One region of the Metabacillus indicus genome, then DNA from elsewhere that is predicted to be linked to it. Evidence: riboswitches for the same ligand, from Rfam matches in the RefSeq annotation. Region 1 holds a riboswitch; the other holds the start of a gene.
What was found. A riboswitch is a leader RNA that binds a small molecule or an ion and turns the genes downstream of it on or off. The one in region 1 is predicted to bind glycine.

Region 1 (6,797 bases):
GATTTGCTGAATCAGTTCAACCGTCCGCTGTGCTTTGGAATTTCCGTCAACTTCATTAATGCAGTTCATCAGCTCTTCAATGACAGAGTCTGGAAGAGGGGATGCTTCGCCTTCGGGGCGCTCGGCCATTTTTTTCAGCGTCATGTAGACAGCTTCCCTGCTTGAGCATGCCTCTCTTTGCAGCGTCATGATTGAAAACGTGCTGGCGGAAGAGGCGCCGAATGTTTTGAGACGTGATATAGCCGTATACAACTGGCGCTCACTCTCAGACAGCTCGATCGGAACGGTCTCAACATGTCGTTTAGGCCATTCAATGCCCGTATCTCCTCTGCGGTTTCGGATCATGACTTTGTTCACGAGTTCCTGAAGGTGCTCATGGTGTTCCAAAGAGCGGTTCTTGGCAGAAAATACTTCTGAAAAATAAGCTTCGTTGCCTAAATGTCCGGGCTTCAGCAGAGATACAAGGTTAAAAATCTCTTCTACGCGGTTTTGAATGGGCGTTGCAGTAAGAAGCAGGCAGTATTTCTTTTTCAGGCTCTGAACAAATTCATAGTTTTTCGTTTTGCTGTTTTTCAGTTTATGAGCTTCATCGATGATCACCAGGTCGTACTGCTGGTTAAGAACAATTTCCCGGTGGGGGCTTCTTTTTGCCGTATCAATGGAAGAGACCACTACATCGCAGGCTTCCCATACGTAGCTTTTCTTTTGCTCAACGGCTGGAATATAGAACTTTTCATGAAGCTCTCTTGCCCACTGGGAAACAAGAGAGGCAGGAACGAGGATGAGAATTTTCTTAGCGAGTCCCCGAATCATATATTCCTTGACGATGAGGCCTGCTTCAATTGTTTTTCCAAGTCCTACCTCATCTGCAAGGATGGCCTTTCCGTTCATGTTTTCCACCACCTGCCTTGCAACCTCCAACTGATGGGGAAGAGGAGTGAAGTCTGTCAGGTGATTTGGAGCTTGAAGCCCTTCAAAGGAAGGAACAATCAGGTGCTTTTGCACGGCGCATGCTAATTTGTAATTCTCCCAGCTGGCCCACGGACCGTCGTCATCAAGCTTTTTAAGAAATATATCTTGCCACGCGGAGTCAAATTTCAGTTTAACGTTCATGATTGACAGCCCTTTCAAAAAAGAGTAGATCTTTCTCTATTGTTCACGTTAAGTGGTAAAATAGCAGGTTATCACAATGGATTAGATGAAAAGACAGTAAAACACGAACATTCCAATGTGTTTTAAACAAAACATTTGTGAAAAAAGTGATTGATGAATAAAGACCTTAATGGTAGGATGTTAATAAGTAAGAAAGTTGCTAACTTACTCAGTTTTCAGTCAGCAGGCTTCTTATGTCAAAAATGTCATAATGTCTAAAATGTCTACTTATCAGTATCACCAATTAATGAAAAAATATGAGCGGATGAGAGCAAGGGGAGAGACTGCAGCATACGCATGCAGCGCCGAAGGAGCAAACTGATGTGAATCTCTCAGGCAAAAGAACTCTTGCTTGACGCAACTCTGGAGAGAGTTTGTGAAAGCGGCAAACCACCAAAGGGGAAAGCTCGGCCATTTTATTAGGCCGGGTAAACTTTCAGGTGCAGGGACAGAGACTTCCATTAAAGGGAGTTCTCTGTCCTTTTTTTGATGAAAAAAAGAGGATCATACCGGGAGGCGATGAAATGGCGGATTTAAAGCGGACACCGCTTTTTGACTTATACAAAGAGCAGGGTGCAAAAACGATTGATTTCGGCGGCTGGGACTTGCCGGTGCAGTTTTCTTCTATTAAAGAAGAACATGAAGCTGTTCGCGAAAGAGCAGGCTTGTTCGATGTATCCCACATGGGGGAAATTGAAGTGAGGGGCACTGGCAGCCTTGCATTTCTTCAAAAAACAATGACAAACGATGTTGCTCTTTTAAAAGACGGAGGAGCGCAGTATACCGCTATGTGCTATGAAGACGGCGGAACGGTGGATGATTTATTAATCTATAAAAAATCAGATGTGCATTATCTCCTTGTAGTGAATGCATCCAACATTGAAAAGGATTTTGATTGGCTGAACTCCCAGCTGTTCGGGGACACGGAACTGCACAATGTATCTTCAGATGTCGCCCAGCTCGCTATCCAGGGACCGCTTGCTGAGTCAATCCTTCAAAAACTCACGGATACAAATTTAAGTGAAATCAAGTTTTTTAAATTCAAAGATGACGTAAACATTGCAGGAGCCTCTGCTCTTGTATCAAGAACAGGCTATACAGGTGAAGATGGTTTTGAGATTTACTGCGCCGCGTCAAAAGCTCCTGAGCTTTGGAAAGCGATTTTGGAAGCCGGAAAAGAAGATGGTCTGCTGCCATGCGGACTTGGCGCCCGTGATACGCTTCGCTTTGAAGCGAACCTGCCGCTCTACGGACAGGAACTTTCCAAAGTTATTACCCCGATAGAAGCAGGCATCGGATTTGCCGTGAAACCGAACAAGGAAAGTGATTTCAACGGCAAAGCTGTGTTAAAGGATCAAAAAGAAAACGGACCGGACCGAAAGCTTGCCGGAATTGAAATGATCGATAAAGGCATACCGCGATACGGCTATGAGGTGTTTGCAGGAGAAGAGCAGATCGGGGAAATTACAACCGGCACACAATCTCCTACACTTAAAAAGAATATCGGTTGGGCACTGCTTAAGAAAGAATTTGCCGAGCCCGGCACTGAAGTGGTTGTTCAAGTACGTAAAAAACGCTTGAAAGCAGTTGTCGTGCAGACGCCTTTTTATAAGCGACCAAAAAAATAAACCGGGTTGAAAGGGGAATACATCCATGAAACATCGTTACTTGCCGATGACAGAGCAAGATCAGCAGGAGATGCTTCAAGCTGTCGGAGTAGCATCAATTGATGAGCTTTTTCAAGACATTCCTGAAAGTGTTCGATTTAAGGGCGAATACAGCATCAAGAAGGCTAAATCGGAAACAGAGCTAATGAAAGAGATGAGCGCGCTTGCTGCTAAAAATAAAGACCTAAGAAGCAATGCCTCTTTCCTTGGAGCGGGAGTGTATGACCATTACATGCCGATTATTGTGGATCATGTGATTTCAAGATCGGAGTTCTATACGGCCTACACGCCGTATCAGCCTGAGATTTCACAGGGCGAACTGCAGGCAATCTTCGAATTTCAGACGATGATCGCAGAGCTTACAGGCATGGATGCAGCCAACTCTTCTATGTATGACGGCGGAACGTCACTTGCTGAAGCGGCTATGCTTGCCTGCGGACAGACGAAAAAGAAAAAGGTCATTGTGTCAGGAGCCGTTCATCCGGAAAGCAGAGATGTGCTGAAAACGTATGCAAAAGGACAGTACATTGAAGTGGTGGAAGTGCCTGTCAAAAACGGCGTCACAGATCTTGAGGCATTAAAGCAGGAAATGTCTGATGATGTAGCAGCGGTCGTAGTTCAATATCCTAACTTCTTCGGCCAGATTGAACCTCTTAAGGACATTGAGCCAATTGCCCATACAGGCAAAAGCATGTTTATCGTCTCTTCCAACCCGCTCGCCCTTGGAGCTTTAACACCTCCGGGAGCATTCGGCGCGGACATTGTTGCCGGCGACGCTCAGCCGTTTGGTATCCCAACAGCATTTGGCGGCCCGCACTGCGGCTATTTTGCTGTCACTCAGAAACTGATCCGCAAAGTGCCAGGCCGTCTTGTCGGACAGACAAAGGATGACCAGGGACGCAGAGGATTTGTTCTCACGCTTCAGGCACGCGAACAGCATATCAGACGTGATAAAGCGACATCAAACATCTGTTCAAATCAGGCTTTGAATGCACTTGCAGCGTCTGTTGCCATGACAGCGCTCGGAAGAAAAGGAGTCAAAGAAATGGCTCTGCAGAATATCCAGAAAGCAAACTACGCTAAAAAGGCATTTAAAGAAAAAGGCTTTGACGTGCCATTTGACGGACCGATCTTCAATGAGTTTGCCGTTAAATTAAATAAACCGGTGAAAGAAGTGAATGCCCGCCTGATTGAAAAGGGCATCATCGGAGGCTTCGATCTTGGCAGCGTATATCCTGAGCTTGAAAATCACATGCTCGTAGCTGTGACAGAACTTCGCACGAAAGAAGAAATCGATCAACTTGTTTTGGAATTGGGGGATGGACATGAATAACGAGAATCAGCCATTGATTTTTGAACTGACAAAGCCTGGAAGAACAGGCTACAGCCTGCCTGATATGGATATTCCCGAACAATCAGCAGATGAACTCATTCCCGCTGACTATCTCCGCACAGAGGAAGCTGAACTGCCGGAGGTATCAGAGCTTGATATTATGAGGCACTATACAGCTCTTTCAAAGCGCAATCATGGAGTGGACTCAGGCTTTTATCCGCTTGGCTCATGCACGATGAAGTACAACCCGAAAATAAACGAAAATGTTGCCCGCATGGCAGGGCTTGCCCATATCCATCCGCTTCAGGATGAAAGTACCGTACAGGGAGCTCTTGAGCTGATGTATGACCTTCAGGAGCACCTTGTAGAAATTACAGGAATGGATGAAGTCACGCTTCAGCCGGCAGCGGGTGCCCACGGAGAGTGGACCGGACTTATGATGATCCGTGCGTATCACGAAGCAAACGGCGACACTGGACGCACAAAGGTCATCGTACCTGATTCTGCACACGGAACCAATCCTGCATCTGCTACAGTGGCAGGTTTTGAAACGGTCACTGTTAAATCAAATGAACATGGACTCGTCGATCTTGAAGATCTGAAGCGTGTAGTAGGAGATGATACCGCTGCGCTGATGCTCACAAATCCGAATACGCTGGGTCTGTTTGAGGAAAATATTCTGGACATGGCAAAGATCGTGCATGATGCAGGCGGCAAGCTGTACTATGACGGAGCCAACCTAAACGCCGTACTAAGCAAGGCTCGTCCCGGAGATATGGGATTTGACGTGGTTCACTTAAATCTCCACAAAACGTTTACCGGGCCGCATGGCGGCGGAGGACCGGGTTCAGGTCCTGTCGGTGTAAAAGCAGATCTGATTCCGTATCTTCCTAAGCCTGTTCTTGTGAAACGTGATGACAAATATGCATTTGACTATGACAGACCTCAGTCCATCGGAAGAGTCAAGCCGTTTTACGGCAACTTCGGAATCAATGTGCGTGCATATACGTATATCCGCACAATGGGGCCAGACGGCTTAAAAGCAGTGACAGAGTATGCGGTTCTGAATGCAAACTACATGATGAGAAGACTTTCAGAAGCCTATGATCTGCCGTTTGACAGACACTGCAAGCATGAGTTTGTTTTATCAGGAAAACGCCAGAAAAAACTCGGAGTGCGCACGCTTGATATCGCAAAGCGCCTTCTTGACTTCGGCTACCATCCGCCGACGATCTACTTCCCGCTTAATGTCGAGGAGTGCATCATGATTGAACCGACGGAAACAGAGTCAAAAGAAACACTTGATTCATTCATTGATGCTATGCTTCAAATTGCGAAAGAAGCAGAGGAAAACCCAGAAATGGTTCAGGAAGCTCCTCATACAACCGTTGTTGGACGTCTTGATGAGACAACGGCAGCACGCAAGCCGATTCTCCGCTATCAGAAGCAATAAGAAAAAGGATTCGCCGCTGGCGAATCCTTTTTTGTTATTTACTTCTTCGTCTTAATTCTTCCGCTCCAGCCCTTAAAGCCGCCTTTTAATGTGTAAAGATCTGAATAGCCCTTTTTCTTAAGCATCTGCGCTGTGCGTCCGCTTCTTACTGTGTTTTGGCAATAAAGATAAACAGGCTGGTCTTTGCGGATTTCTTTATGGCGCTGTCTCATTTGTGACATTGGGATGTTTCTTGCGCCAAGAATATGGCCGCCTTCAAATTCGTTCGGCTCGCGGACATCAATGAGCTGAGCCTTTCTGTATCCTGCACGGAATTCCTCTTCCGTTAATGTTTTCATAATTTTACGCTGGTAAAAATAAGAGAAGATTGTGTAGGCTGCAATTGCGCCGACTAAAATTAATAAGAAAATCCATGTTGTCAAGCTGACCCGACTCCTTTTTTATACCCTTTATGCGGGCTGGTTCATGTAAACTTCTGTTTATTGGACAAGTATAATTATATAAGAGCAGGGTCAAATTGTCATCCATGAATCAGAGTTATTTATTTTCATCCTGGAATTCTTTTTGATAGACTATGATAGCGGAATGTATTTAACAAACAGCCTAAGCATGAAAAATGGGGTATGAACATGGAGAAAGAAATTTGGAGATTTATTGATTCGGGCAACTGCTCTCCTGCTTACAATATGGCGCTTGATGAGGTGCTGCTTGAGTGGAACAGCGAAGGGAACTTTCCGCCTGTCATCCGTTTTTACGGATGGAATCCTGCGACACTTTCTGTCGGTTATTTCCAGAAGGCGGAAAAAGAAATTGACTTTGAAGCTGTTAAACGAAATGGGCTCGGCTTTGTGCGCAGGCCAACAGGGGGCAGAGGCGTTCTGCATGATAAAGAACTTACATACAGTGTCATTGTTTCAGAAGACCATCCGGAGATGCCGAAGACCGTTACAGAAGCATACCGGGTGATCTCAGAAGGAATTCTTCAGGGATTCAGAGAGCTTGGCCTTGATGCTTATTTCGCGGTGCCGAGAACGGAGGAAGAGAAGCAGGGGCTTAAAAATCCGCGTTCAGCGGTTTGCTTTGATGCACCCTCCTGGTATGAGCTTGTCGTTGAAGGCAGGAAAGTTGCAGGCAGTGCACAGACACGTCAAAAAGGCGTGATTCTCCAGCACGGATCGATTCTGCTTGATCT
Region 2 (6,797 bases), 1.3 Mb from region 1:
TATTCATCAATGGAGTATTCAATCGCAAGCGGGTTTGGATTGCCGGCCGCTGCAAGAGGAGTATTGTCGCCGATGATCACGACAGATCCTCTTTGAACCGCAGGGATTTTTCCGAAAATAGGATCTGCCTGCAATGTTTTTAAGGTGTTTTCATTTCCATAAGAAACAAGAATCTCAGCATCGTTCAGCATATCCGCATTTTCTGCGCTTAATTCCAGGTAGAAACCGTCTTCATCCTTAAGCTCGCTCGTCATGCTTTCAGGGTATTCCATCCCAAGCTCGCTCAGGAACTCTCCGCGCGGGTCTGCTGGAGTGTATATGTAGAATTTGGATAGATCATCAGCTGAAATACTGACGAATGCCGCTTTCTTCCCTTTAAGTTCAGGATGCTCACCTGCTTTTTCCTGGATGAGTTTTTCTGTATCTTCAATCAGCTTCTTGCCTTCCTCTTCCATTCCCATACCCATTGCATTGTAGGTTACCTGTTCGCGCCATGAAGCAACCCAAGGCGCCGACTTATAAGCTACAACCGGTGCGATTTCACTCAATGTATCGTATTCTTCCTGCGTGATGCCTGAGTAGGCGGCCAAAATGACATCCGGCTGTGAGTCGGAAATCGCTTCAAAGTCCAATCCGTCCGTATCCTGGTAAATGTTCGGGCTGTCTTCTCCAAGTTCTTTCACTTTCTCTTTCGTCCAAGGCAGCATGCCGCTGTCATCCTGAATGCCGTAGTTTGCTGCTGAAAAACCTACAGGCACTACACCTAAAGCAAGTGCAACATCATGGTTGGCCCATGAAATGGTCGCAACGCGTTCCGGCTTCTCTTCAATGACCGTTTCGCCGAATGCATGCTTGATCGTGATTGGGTATTGCGTATTTGATTCTTTTGAATCAGCTTTCTTATCAGATGTCTTTTCCGAACTGCCTGATTGCCCGCCTGAGCAGCCCGCAAGCGCAATCAAAAGTACAGTTAGTAGAGAAACAGCCAGTGTTAAAAATCTGCATCTTGTATTCATTTGTCGTTCCTTCCTTAGCACTAGTTTATTTGATAACAGTTATCATTATCATTAATTTATCCTCAATTTGAAGGGTTGTCAATGAAAATAATTATCAATTAGAATATGGAACATTATCCCTGTCATTGCAGGACTGTTGACAAGGAATGCCCCACCGCCTACAATTAAGCATTATTCAGAAATACTCAAATTTTAATAGAGAAAGCTATGATAGCTGTGGATCACACTACAGCTGGAGCAGCTTCTGGAGAGACCGCTTTAGCGGCGCCGAAGGGTTCACAATCTCAGGCAAAAGGACAGAAGAGTATAGATTTAGAGTTTGGTGTACCCGTTTTTCGGGCGGCAAATGCTATTTTGGTATTCTTCAAAAAGAGATTGGGAGTCTTCCCGTCTCTTTTTTTATTGGTTTTTTTACATCTAAGAAGGAGGAATTCAAAATGGCACAGCAGGAATTAAAGAGAGATTTGGCGAACCGCCATGTGCAGCTGATTGCAATAGGCGGAACGATTGGGACGGGGTTGTTTTTAGGATCGGGCAAGGCGATTCAGCTTGCGGGACCGTCGATTATTTTCGCTTATTTGATTGTAGGGGTTGCGCTGTTTTTCATGATGAGGGCGCTTGGGGAGCTGCTGCTTTCAAAGGCGGGGTATGAGTCGTTTACGGATATTGCAGAGGATTATCTTGGCCCGCGGGCGGCGTTTGTAACAGGGTGGACGTACTGGTTCTGCTGGATCATGACGGCGATGGCCGATGTCATTGCGGTCGGTGTGTACGTGCAGTACTGGTATGACATTCCGCAGTGGGTTCCGGCAATTGTGTGCCTGCTTCTGCTGCTCGGCCTCAATCTGCTCACGGTGAAGCTTTTTGGAGAACTCGAGTTTTGGTTTGCGCTGATCAAAGTAGTGACGATTCTGGGATTGATCGTCATTGGGGTAATCTTGATTGTAATGGGATTCAAGACAGATGCAGGAACCGTGTCTGTAAGCAATCTTTGGGAGCATGGCGGCCTGTTTCCAAACGGCATGACCGGATTCCTGCTTTCGTTCCAGATGGTCGTCTTTGCGTTTGTCGGAGTGGAACTAGTCGGGGTATCTGCCGCGGAAACGTCTAATCCGAGAAAGAACATTCCGTCTGCCATCAATAAAATTCCGCTCCGGATTCTGTTCTTCTACGTCGGGGCTTTGATTGTCCTGCTCAGCATCAATCCGTGGACGGAACTGAACGCTTCAGAGAGTCCTTTCGTGAAAACGTTCAGCCTGATCGGCATTCCGCTTGCGGCGGGAATCATTAATTTTGTTGTCCTGACGTCTGCTGCGTCTGCCTGCAACAGCGGGCTGTTTTCAACAAGCCGGATCTTGTTTACGCTCAGCAAACGCGGCCAGGCGCCGTCCTCCATGAGGAAGCTGACTAAGCAGCATGTGCCCGGCAATGCGCTGTGGCTGTCAGCTGCCGTTGTTTCAGCAGGTGCGCTTCTAAGCAAGCTGGTTCCCGAGCAGGCCTTCGGTATTGTGACGACAATCAGCGCCATCTGTTTTATCTGGGTATGGAGCGTGATTTTGATCTGTCACATTAAATACCGCAGAACCCGCGGTGACCTGCATGCCAAATCCGCATTCAAGGCCCCGTTTGCGCCGTACATCAACTATGCGGTGCTGGCGCTGTTCGGGCTGATTCTGATCGTGATGCTTGTGGCGGAAGAGACACGTCCGGCACTGATGCTGACGCCTGTATGGTTTATCTTGCTGTATGTCCTGTATTCTGCGAAAAAAAGGTCCCTGACCTGATGAAAAGAGGCTGCGTGGCAGCCTCTTTTCTGTTTTAGATGGAAGTGGTTTTGGCTGCATTTTTCCCCAGCCGCTGTTTTGCCGAGGCGCGGTGTGCTTCAACAGGAATAACGTTGAGCGCTTTACCTAAGCCATACGGAGGCATGTTCCCATAGATTGATTCGTAGTCTCCGGCTTTTACTTTATAGGTTTCATGGTATATGCCTACAGATGGATTGCTGCCGATCTTCTGATTGAAGTTTTTCCATGCCGCCATGTGCTTTTCGCTTCTTGCATAGGCAAGAAGATCCTCCGTCGAGCGCCAATATTGAATCATGACCGTTGTTCTCAGCCCGAAATAGCTTTCCATGGACAGAAAGCCTAATTCATCCTTGTTCATATAGAGCTCCCTGATCATTCCCGGCATGGCAAAAAAGACGGGAAGCCACTTATGAAGGGCGAGTCGCTTGTTTACCCTCATTCCGATTAGAAAGACAACGAGATCGTCCTGATTGTCCGTTGTGTACCGCCCGGCAAACTTTTTATCAGTCATCTTTAATCCCCCTCATTCAGTAACTGTTCAAGAGTGTTTGTGCACCATTCAATCGCAGCCTTTGTCATCCGTTTTCCGTAATCCAGTGTGAAGAGCCAGTAGACGGCATCCTCTGCGTGGTCTTTGTTGGCCGTAATGCTTTCTTCGATGTTTATATATGTAAGGTATCGTGCCTCTAACTTTTTCTTGTAATCCTCTAGAGTGGATACCGTGTTTTCTTTTGGCTGATGACGTCCAAAAAACAATTTAAGCAGAATTTCATTGCGCTCGGCCGGAATTTGTTTAACTGGTTCTTCAAGCCAGTTCTTAAGCGTTTCCTTCCCTTGTGCCGTGAGATGATATTCCTTTCGTTCCGGTTTCGACGGCTGAGAGGAGATCGTGACGGTTGCCAGTTCATCTTCGACAATGGTTTTAAGGGTCGGATAGATTTGCCCGTAGCTGATCTTCCAAAAATGAGTTAAACTCCTGTCGATCAGCTGTTTAATATCATAGCCGGTTCTGCAGTCTGTTGTTAAAATCCCAAGAATGGCGTAGGTTGTATCGTTGTAGGTTTTCAAATCTTTTCACCCTATCTAAAAGATATATATCATTTAGATATATTATACATGGTTTTCCTTAAAAAACAAGATATGTAAATGTTAAGTTATAAAGATTTTGGATGCGTTTGTCGCGGAGCTGCCGTCACAGGATATTCGAATCAGTCTTTTTTGCCGTGAAAATTCATACATTTATTAGGGAATTGCATATCCGCTGAGAACTTATCCTTTTTAACCGCCCGGAAATGGTTTATAATTATCAGATAATAGTAAAATTTAATCTATTCATAATAGACTGTGATAAACTGATATTCAGAAGACTTGTGTATGTTCAAAGGTGGCTGCCTGCATGTTTATGCGGGAGCCTGCTCGTTTTTGCAAATTTAGGGGATAAGGATGGGTAGTATGAGCAGCTTAAAGAACAAAACAGACGTGGTTCTAATTGGTGCCGGGGTCATGAGTGCAACGCTTGGAGCGATGCTGAAAGAGGTAGCGCCGGATTGGAACATTAAAGTATTTGAAAAACTGGGAAGTCCGGGTGAAGAGAGTTCAAATGAGTGGAACAATGCAGGAACGGGTCATGCTGCGCTTTGCGAGCTTAACTATACATCGGAAAAAGCGGACGGTTCGGTAGATATCGGCAAGGCTGTGAAGGTGAATGAGCAGTTCCAGCTTTCAAGGCAGTTCTGGTCCTACTTGGTTAAACGAAATCTGATCCGCAATCCTGAGGATTTTATCATGCCGATTCCGCATATGAGCTTTGTGGAAGGGGAAAAAAATGTCGCGTTCCTGAAAAAGAGATTGGAAGCGTTATCAGCAAGTCCGCTGTTTCACGGAATGGAATTTTCAAGCGACCATCAAAAGCTGAAGGAATGGATTCCGCTTATGATGGAAGGCCGTACATCGTCCGAGCCGATTGCAGCGACGAAAATCGATTCAGGTACGGATGTGAATTTCGGCGCGCTGACGCGGATGCTTTTCGATCATTTGGAGAGAAAAAATGTGGAGGTCCACTACAAGCACAGCGTGGAGGACTTAAAGCGGACGCGTGACGGTTCATGGGAACTGAAAGTGAAGAACGGTTTCGGACAGGTTGAGCGCCACCGGGCGAAATTTGTCTTTATCGGAGGCGGAGGCGGCAGTCTGCATCTGCTGCAGAAAACAGGTATTCCGGAGTCGAAGCAGATTGGCGGTTTCCCTGTCAGCGGACTGTTCCTCGTCTGCAAAAATCCGGAAGTCATCGCGCAGCATCATGCGAAGGTTTACGGAAAAGCAAAGGTCGGCGCACCGCCGATGTCTGTTCCGCATCTTGACACACGTTACATTGACGGGAAGAAATCCCTGCTTTTCGGACCGTTTGCAGGCTTTTCGCCGAAATTCTTAAAAACGGGCTCAAACATGGATCTGATCAGTTCAGTCAAGCCTAACAACCTGATGACGATGCTTGCTGCAGGCGTGAAAGAAATGGCGCTGACCAAGTATCTGATTCAGCAGGTCATGCTGTCGCATGAAAAACGCATGGATGAACTGCGCGAATTCATTCCGAACGCCAAAAACGAGGAATGGGACATCGTCGTTGCAGGCCAGCGCGTACAGGTTATCAAAGATACGGATGCCGGCAAAGGAACACTTCAGTTCGGTACAGAGGTGGTCAGTGCCGGAGACGGTTCAGTTGCCGCCCTTCTCGGAGCATCTCCTGGTGCTTCAACGGCTGTTCATGTCATGCTCGAGGTCTTTGAAAAATGCTTCCCGCAGCATATGACAGCATGGGAGCCAAAGCTTAAGGAAATGATTCCTTCCTACGGCTTGTCCCTGTCGGATCATCCTGAGCTTTTCCGCAAGATGGAGGAGTCGACCGGGAAAACGCTTGGTCTTGTGAAAAAAAAAGAACTCGTTTATAGCTAGGACCCCAAAAAGAAGGGGATTTGGACAACTATAAGCAGGAAAAGGTGCATTGCCCCGGGCAATGCACCTTTTTGCTGTGAGCGTGTATACAAGCCCCATAATGCGTTAAGAATGCAAGTATGATTAAACGTTTGGGGTGAATCGATGTATCTCTTGCTTGTAATCGCAGTCTGGATCTTATTTGCTTATAAATTTATCGACTGGAAACAATGGGAAAAGCAGTATCCGACGGTGCTTTTTTTTATTGTCGTGAATATGACGTACAATTATTTTTATTACGACCACACGCTTTGGGCATTCAGAGGGGTGACGGCAGAATGGCTGAATCATTCAATCATCAATGCCGCTTTTACCTTTTTCATCTGTCCGATGGGGCTGATTATTTATCTGCAGAGATTTCCTGCTAAAAGAAGAAATCAGTGGATCTACATAGCGGTCTGGACGGCCTTTTATTCCGCGCTGGAGTGGATTTTTTCGCATAAGGGCATGTATGTGTATGACAACGGATGGAACGGCTGGCTGAATATCCCGCTGAATCTGCTCTTGTTTATCGTCCTGACCATCCATTACAGGAAGCCTTCTATTGCTATTTTACTATCTGTTTTAGCCGTCATTCTTTTTTACTTATTCTTCCCGTTTTCATGGGGAAACCTAAAGTAAAGGAGGATGCGAGATGCTGATACGCGATGTTTTATCTGTACCCGTGTTTCTCCTGCTGCTTTTTGTGACATACGGGTCTATGTGGCTTTATGTCATGAGACAGGAGAAAAATTTAAAGTAAAAAGCTGCTGATGACCTCAGCAGCTTTTTATGATGGCTTTTGTGATATATTTCGCCGGCCATTCGTTTAAAAGACCGAAGACTTCAGCTTCATGGAAGCCGCTGCGCCGGATTTTGCTTGTGGCTTCTCCCCTCAGGATCTGCACGAGCATATGGTTTGGAACAGTTTCTTCCTGCAGGAAAAGCTGGATTTTTTCAAGGTGTGACCGAAGCAGCCGGAATTCTTTGATTTCAAACATGACGT

Region 2: it holds a riboswitch for glycine, as region 1 does, so the genes downstream of both, ACK1LH_RS20755 (amino acid permease) here and gcvT (glycine cleavage system aminomethyltransferase GcvT) in region 1, are expected to answer to the same signal.

What each region holds. Positions count from the first base shown of each region.
Region 1 covers NZ_CP176757.1:2,756,207-2,763,003, reverse strand. The annotation lists gene ACK1LH_RS14175 (DEAD/DEAH box helicase) at 1-1,113, opposite strand, end outside; glycine riboswitch at 1,418-1,510, shown strand; gene gcvT (glycine cleavage system aminomethyltransferase GcvT) at 1,677-2,780, shown strand; gene gcvPA (aminomethyl-transferring glycine dehydrogenase subunit GcvPA) at 2,806-4,152, shown strand; gene gcvPB (aminomethyl-transferring glycine dehydrogenase subunit GcvPB) at 4,145-5,605, shown strand; gene ACK1LH_RS14155 (rhodanese-like domain-containing protein) at 5,644-6,015, opposite strand; gene ACK1LH_RS14150 (biotin/lipoate A/B protein ligase family protein) at 6,235-6,797, shown strand, end outside.
Region 2 covers NZ_CP176757.1:4,087,806-4,094,602, reverse strand. The annotation lists gene ACK1LH_RS20760 (iron-siderophore ABC transporter substrate-binding protein) at 1-1,016, opposite strand, end outside; glycine riboswitch at 1,251-1,326, shown strand; gene ACK1LH_RS20755 (amino acid permease) at 1,454-2,800, shown strand; gene ACK1LH_RS20750 (DUF4188 domain-containing protein) at 2,835-3,332, opposite strand; gene ACK1LH_RS20745 (PadR family transcriptional regulator) at 3,335-3,889, opposite strand; gene ACK1LH_RS20740 (malate:quinone oxidoreductase) at 4,274-5,773, shown strand; gene ACK1LH_RS20735 (CBO0543 family protein) at 5,918-6,433, shown strand; gene ACK1LH_RS20730 (RQC-minor-2 family DNA-binding protein) at 6,571-6,797, opposite strand, start outside.